2 regions of the Streptomyces sp. NPDC059897 genome follow, and region 1 is predicted to be linked to the other one. Evidence: predicted binding sites of a transcription regulator. Region 1 holds the regulator's gene; the other holds the start of a gene.
The links. Region 1 encodes HspR, which represses chaperone genes until heat shock. Its sites were predicted from a motif close to TTGAGNNNNNNNNNCTCAA; they were not measured.

Region 1 (3,402 bases):
CGAGGCTCCTCAGGGTGACGCCCCGCAGGGCGACGCCAAGGCCGACGACGACGTCGTCGACGCCGAGATCGTCGACGAGGACAAGGACCGCAAGGACGGTGCCGCGTGACCGAGGAGACCCCGGGCTTCAGCGAGAGCGAAGAGCCTGACGTCCCCTCCGGCGCCACCCCCGACGACGCCGAGTCGAAGGCCGCCGCCTCGCCCGAGAAGGGCGAGGGGGCGGCCCCGGCCGGGGACTCAGCCGCTTCCGCTTCGGATGTGGCCCTGACAGCACAGCTGGACCAGGTGCGCACCGCGCTCAACGAGCGCACCGCGGACCTCCAGCGCCTGCAGGCCGAGTACCAGAACTACCGGCGCCGTGTGGAGCGGGACCGCGTCACGGTCAAGGAGATCGCCGTCGCGAACCTCCTGACCGAGCTGCTTCCCGTTCTCGACGACATCGGCCGTGCCCGTGAGCACGGCGAGCTCGTCGGCGGCTTCAAGTCGGTGGCCGAATCCCTGGAGACGGTCGCCGCGAAGATGGGCCTTCAGCAGTTCGGCAAGGAGGGCGAGCCCTTCGACCCGACCGTGCACGAGGCCCTGATGCACTCCTACGCGCCGGACGTCACCGAGACGACCTGTGTGGCGATCCTGCAGCCGGGTTACCGGATCGGCGAGCGCACCATCCGCCCCGCGCGGGTGGCCGTGGCCGAGCCGCAGCCGGGCGCGAAGGCGGACGAGGCAGCCGACAAGGATGCCGAGAAGGAGAACGGTGGCCCGGAAGAGGGCTGACGTCACACACACGGGTAAGGAGGGACGTCGAGGCCGATGAGCACCAAGGACTTCATCGAGAAGGACTACTACAAGGTCCTCGGCGTCCCCAAGGACGCCACCGACGCCGAGATCAAGAAGGCGTACCGCAAGCTCGCCCGGGAGAACCACCCCGACGCCAACAAGGGCAACGACAAGGCGGAGGAGCGCTTCAAGGAGATCTCCGAGGCGAACGACATCCTCGGTGACCCCAAGAAGCGCAAGGAGTACGACGAGGCGCGCGCCCTGTTCGGCAGCGGCGGGTTCCGTCCGGGACCCGGCGCCGCCGGCGGCAACGGCTCGTTCAACTTCGACCTGGGCGACCTCTTCGGAGGCGGCGCCCAGGGCCAGGGCGGTCCGGGCGGCTTCGGCGGCGGCATCGGCGATGTGTTCGGCGGCCTGTTCAACCGGGGCGGCGCGGGCGCGGGCACGCGTACGCAGCCGCGCCGTGGCCAGGACATCGAGTCCGAGGTGACGCTCAGCTTCACCGAGGCGGTGGACGGGGCGACGGTCCCGCTGCGGATGTCCTCCCAGGCCCCCTGCAAGGCGTGCTCCGGCACCGGCGACGCGAACGGCACACCGCGCGTGTGCCCGACCTGCGTCGGCACCGGACAGGTCTCGCGGGGCGGCGGTGGCGGCTTCTCCCTCACCGACCCGTGCGTGGACTGCAAGGGCCGCGGACTGATCGCCGAGACGCCGTGCGAGGCCTGCAAGGGCAGCGGGCGGGCCAAGTCCTCCCGCACCATGCAGGTGCGCATTCCGGCCGGGGTCAGCGACGGGCAGCGCATCAGGCTGCGCGGCAAGGGCGCTCCCGGTGAACGGGGCGGCCCGGCGGGCGACCTGTACGTCGTCGTGCACGTCGACGCCCACCCGGTCTTCGGCCGCAAGGGCGACAACCTCACGGTCACCGTCCCGGTGACCATCACGGAGGCGTCGCTCGGCGGCGAGGTCAAGGTGCCCACCCTCGGCGGACCGCCGGTCACCCTGAAGCTGCCCGAGGGCACGCCGAACGGGCGGACGATGCGGGCCCGCGGCAAGGGCGCCGTCCGCAAGGACGGCACGCGCGGCGACCTGCTGGTGACGGTCGAGGTGGCCGTCCCCAAGGACCTTTCGGAGGACGCCCGCAGCGCCCTCGAGTCGTACCGCAAGGCGACTGAGGACACCGACGTGCGGGCAGAACTGTTCAAGGCCGCGAAGGGAGCGTGAGGGTGATGGACGGGCAGCCGGGTCGTCGGCGCAGCAATCCGTACGAACTGACCGACGAGACGCCGGTGTACGTCATCTCGGTGGCGGCACAGCTGTCCGGCCTGCACCCGCAGACCCTGCGCCAGTACGACCGGCTAGGCCTGGTCTCGCCCGACCGCACGGCCGGGCGCGGCCGCCGCTATTCGGCCCGCGACATCGAACTGCTGCGCACCGTCCAGCAGTTGTCGCAGGCCGAGGGCATCAACCTCGCCGGTATCAAGCGCATCATCGAGCTGGAGAACCAGGTCGCCGCGCTGCAGTCCCGGGTGGCCGAACTCTCCTCGGCAGTGGAGAGCGCGGCCTCCGCGATCCAGCAGCGCGAGGCCGCGGTGCACGCCTCGTACCGCCGGGACCTGGTCCCGTACCAGGAGGTCCAGCAGACGAGCGCGCTGGTGGTGTGGCGGCCGAAGAACAGGCGGTCGCAGGACCAGTAGCCGTACGCACGTGAAGGGCCCCGGAGGCGTCGTCTCCGGGGCCCTTTGCGATGCCGCAGGATGGACCCATGACCGAGATCCGCACCCCCCGCCTCCTGCTGCGCCGCTGGCACCCCGACGACGACCTCGCCCCGCTCGCGGACATCCAGACCGACCCCGCCGTGATGCGCCGTATCGGCGACGGCGTTCCGCGTTCCCTCGACGGGACCGCCGAGGACATCGAGCGCTGGGAGGAGGAGTGGGACGACGAGGGCTTCGGGGTCTTCGCCGTCGAGCTTCTCGGCTCCGGCGAGCTGGCGGGCGCCGTCGGCCTGTACGTTCCCGATGCCCCGCCGCAGGTGGCGGGCCACGTCGGCATCCAGTGGCGGCTCGCGCGGCAGTTCTGGGGCCAGGGGTACGCCTCGGAGGCGGCGCAGGCCACGCTGGAGTTCGCGCTTCAGGACCGGGGCATCGACCGGGTCGTCGCGGTCGTCGCGGAGGACGACGCCTCCTCGCTGAAGGTTGTCCACAAGCTGGGGATGACCTCGCTGCCGGGCGGGGCGGAGGGCGGCCTGCGGGTGCACGCGATCGACCTGACCGAGTTCGAGGCCTGAGCGGGCCGGGTGGCCTGATCGTTCTGTGAAGTTCCTGTGTGGCTTGCGGGAAGGTGTCCGGTATTCGCCGTCTTCGGCTTCATGTGAAGAAGTAATGGACCCGTTTTCGTTGCGGTGTGGCTTCACCTCTTGACGGTCCGTGGGCGGGCGAGTTGGCTTTCGAGCCACCTCGGCCGCACCGTCGCGGCCACGTCAGGGAGGTATCCGCACATGAACACGCGTATGCGTTGTGCCGCCATGGCCGGCGCCGCATCCGTCCTGGTCGCCTCGCTCTCGGCCTGCGGCGGCGTGCTGCCGGGCGACGACAGCGAGCCCAGCGCGTCCGCCAGCAAGGGGAACGA
Region 2 (3,402 bases), on a different contig from region 1:
GCAGCGCACCCACGTACGTACGCCGGTGACCGCGGATCTCCGCCTCGTCCCGCACACCGCCGAGGGCGACGCGGACGAACTTACGGCCCATCGCGTGCGCCACGGACTCGCCGAGCGAGGTCTTGCCGACGCCGGGCGGGCCGACGAGCGCCAGCACGGCGCCGCCGCGCCGCCCGCCGACCACGCCGAGGCCGCGGTCCGCGCGGCGCTTGCGCACGGCCAGGTACTCGGTGATCCGCTCCTTCACGTCGTCGAGGCCCGCGTGCTCGGCGTCGAGGACGCCGCGGGCGCCCTGGATGTCGTACTCGTCCTCGGTCCGCTCGTTCCACGGGAGTTCGAGGACGGTGTCGAGCCAGGTGCGGATCCAGGAGCCCTCGGGCGACTGGTCGCTGGAGCGCTCCAGCTTCTCGACCTCCTTGAGCGCGGCCTCGCGGACCTGCTCCGGAAGGTCGGCGGCCTCCACGCGCACCCGGTAGTCGTCGGACTCCTCGGCCGCGTCCTTGGCGTCGCCGTTCAGCTCGCGCAGCTCCTTGCGCACGGCGTCGAGCTGGCGCCGCAGCAGGAACTCGCGCTGCTGCTTGTCGACGCCCTCCTGGACGTCCTTGGCGATGGACTCGGCGACGTCCTGCTCCGCGAGGTGGTCGCGCAGGTGCTGGGTGGCGAGCTTCAGGCGCTCCACCGGGTCGGCGGCCTCCAGCAGCTCGACCTTCTGGGCGGTGGTGAGGAACGGCGAGTAGCCGGAGTTGTCGGCGAGCGCGGACACGCCGTCGATCTGCTGCACGCGGTCCACGACCTGCCAGGCGCCGCGCTTCTTCAGCCAGTTCGTGGCGAGCGCCTTGTACTCCTTGACGAGTTCGGTGACGGCTCCCGGCAGCGGGTCCGGCACCTCCTCCTCGACGGTCAGGCCCTCCACCCACAGGGCGGCGCCGGGCCCGGTCGTACCGGCGCCGATGCGCACGCGGCCGACGCCGCGGATCAGCGCGCCGGGGTCGCCGTCGGCGAGGCGTCCGACCTGCTCGACGGTGCCGAGCACGCCGGTGTTCGCGTACGTGCCGTCGATCCGTGGAACAAGCAGCACCTTCGGCTTGCTGGGTCCAGTACGCGCGGCGGCCTGCGCGGCCTCCACCGCGGCTCGTACGTCGGTGTCGCTGAGGTCCAGGGGCACCACCATTCCGGGCAGCACGACCTCGTCGTCGAGGGGCAGCACGGGCAGGGTGAGCGGTGTGGACGTCGAAGCCATGATCTCCCCTTTGGCAGTCAAGTTGAGTTACATGCACTCAATGCTCGGTGACCTCCAGATGTTCCGTGACGGGCGTTCGCTGTCAGCGATCACGGCTACCGGACCCGGTGGCGCGCCATATGTAATGACCCTCAAGCGAACGAGGTCCTTACAAAAATCCTGACGCGAGGGAGTGCGGGCATGACGGGCGAGGAACTCGTGCGGGACTGGGTCGACGGCTGGATCGCCTCGCGCGGCACCGCTCCCCCACTCGTCGAACCCTGGGGTTTACACGATTCACGTGGGCCAGCCGGAGCACGTGAGCCGGCACGTCATCGGCGCCACCAACGAGGCCGTGACGGAGGAGGCCGTGCGCAAGGCGGCGGAGTCGACGCGCGGCCGCGGCACCCACCTGAAGGTCTTCGCCGACCCGGCGCGGGTCCTGCCGTGGCTCGGCCCCGGGTGGAAGGCCTACGGGGCGGACGACTTCCTGATGGCGACGGACCTGACCCGGGCCGCCGCACCCCCGGCGCCCAGTGGCTACATCCGGCACATCTGGAACCGCGCGGGCGTCACCCGGGTCCTGCTCACCGACTCCTCGGGCGCGTTCGCCGCGCGCGGGCAGATCGCCCCGACCGGCGCGAGCGCCGTCGTCGACCAGATCGAGACCTCCGAGCACCACCGCCGCAAGGGCCTGGGCCGCGTGGTCATGGGCACGCTCCAGTCGGCGGCCCACGCCCAGGGCGCGACCCGCGCGGTTCTCGCGTGCACACCGGAGGGACGTTTCCTCTACGAGTCCGTGGGCTGGCGGATCGAGGCACCCCTGGCGAACGCGAAGTACGTGGGCACCCCCGACGCGACGCGGACCGGTTCGGTTCACCCTCTGTGACGAGCGCCATGTGAGACGTGGGACACAGAAAACACCCACGGCGCCCCCGCCCGTCGGCCAGAATGGCGGCCATGACGACTCTGCACGACCCCGATCCACCCGTCGTCCTCGATCGCCGCGAAGGCCCCTTCGGCGAGGTGGTCCTGCGCCGTCACGGCGACCTGCTCCAGATCATCGCCAACGGCACGTTCCTGATGGACACCTCCGACGGCCGCTCCGAGCGGCGGCTCGTCGACTCGGCCCGCGCCGCCCTGGACGACCGGGAGGAACCGCGCGTCCTCATCGGCGGCCTCGGCGTCGGCTTCTCCCTCGAACACGCGGCCGCCGACCCGCACTGGGGCGGCATCACGGTCGTCGAGCGGGAGCCCGCCATCATCGACTGGCATCGGAACGGCCCACTGCGCGAGCTGTCCGCGCAGGCTCTCGCCGACCCCCGTACCGACATCGTCGAGGCCGACCTCGTACGGCATCTGCACACGGCGACAGACACCTACGACGCGCTCTGCCTCGACATCGACAACGGCCCCGACTGGACCGTCACCGAGGACAACGACACCCTTTACGGACCGTCCGGCCTCGCCGCCTGCAAGGACCGACTCGACCCGGGCGGTGTTCTCGCCGTATGGTCCGCACAGCCGTCAGCAAATTTCGAAGAAACCTTGCGGAATGCCGGATTCCAGGCGGTGCGCACCGAAGAGATCCCGGTTGTCCGGGGCGTCCCTGACGTGGTGCACCTCGCACTGAGGCCCACGTAGCCGACCGGCGGTAACTCCCCGTACGCTGACGTCCGAAACCCGATCATTCAAGCGTCAAGCGCGTCACGACGGCGCGCACTCAGGGGCGGGGCGATGGAGCAGACACACACCTCCCACAACACCACCACGACGACACAGGGAGCCCAGCGACGGGTCCTTGTCGTCGAGGACGATCCGACCATCGTCGATGCCATCGCCGCCCGGCTGCGTGCCGAGGGATTCCTCGTGCAAACCGCGCAGGACGGCCCGGCGGCGGTGGACACGGCCGAGGCCTGGCAGCCCGACCTGCTGATCCTCGACATCATGCTGCCCGGCTTCGACGGCCTGGAGGTCTGCCGTCGCGTGCAGGCCCAGCGTCCGGTGCCGGTCATGATGCTCACCGCGCGCGACGACGAGACGGACATGCTCGTCGGCCTCGGTGTGGGCGCCGACGACTACATGACCAAGCCGTTCTCCATGCGGGAGCTGGCGGCGCGCGTGCACGTGCTGCTCCGCCGCGTCGAGCGGGCGGCGCTCGCCGCCACGACGCCGCGCAGCGG

Region 2: the regulator HspR is predicted to act here: its motif matches at 1,263-1,281, upstream of lon (endopeptidase La).

Annotation. Positions count from the first base shown of each region.
Region 1 is NZ_JBHWKQ010000019.1:70,085-73,486, reverse strand. Features, by position in the region: gene dnaK (molecular chaperone DnaK) at 1-109, shown strand, start outside; gene grpE (nucleotide exchange factor GrpE) at 106-771, shown strand; gene dnaJ (molecular chaperone DnaJ) at 808-1,995, shown strand; gene ACFV9W_RS21835 (heat shock protein transcriptional repressor HspR) at 2,001-2,468, shown strand; gene ACFV9W_RS21830 (GNAT family N-acetyltransferase) at 2,537-3,061, shown strand; gene ACFV9W_RS21825 (sugar ABC transporter substrate-binding protein) at 3,272-3,402, shown strand, end outside.
Region 2 is NZ_JBHWKQ010000016.1:42,686-46,087, reverse strand. Features, by position in the region: gene lon (endopeptidase La) at 1-1,240, opposite strand, end outside; gene ACFV9W_RS19495 (GNAT family N-acetyltransferase) at 1,539-2,108, shown strand; gene ACFV9W_RS19490 (spermidine synthase) at 2,180-2,863, shown strand; gene ACFV9W_RS19485 (response regulator transcription factor) at 2,957-3,402, shown strand, end outside.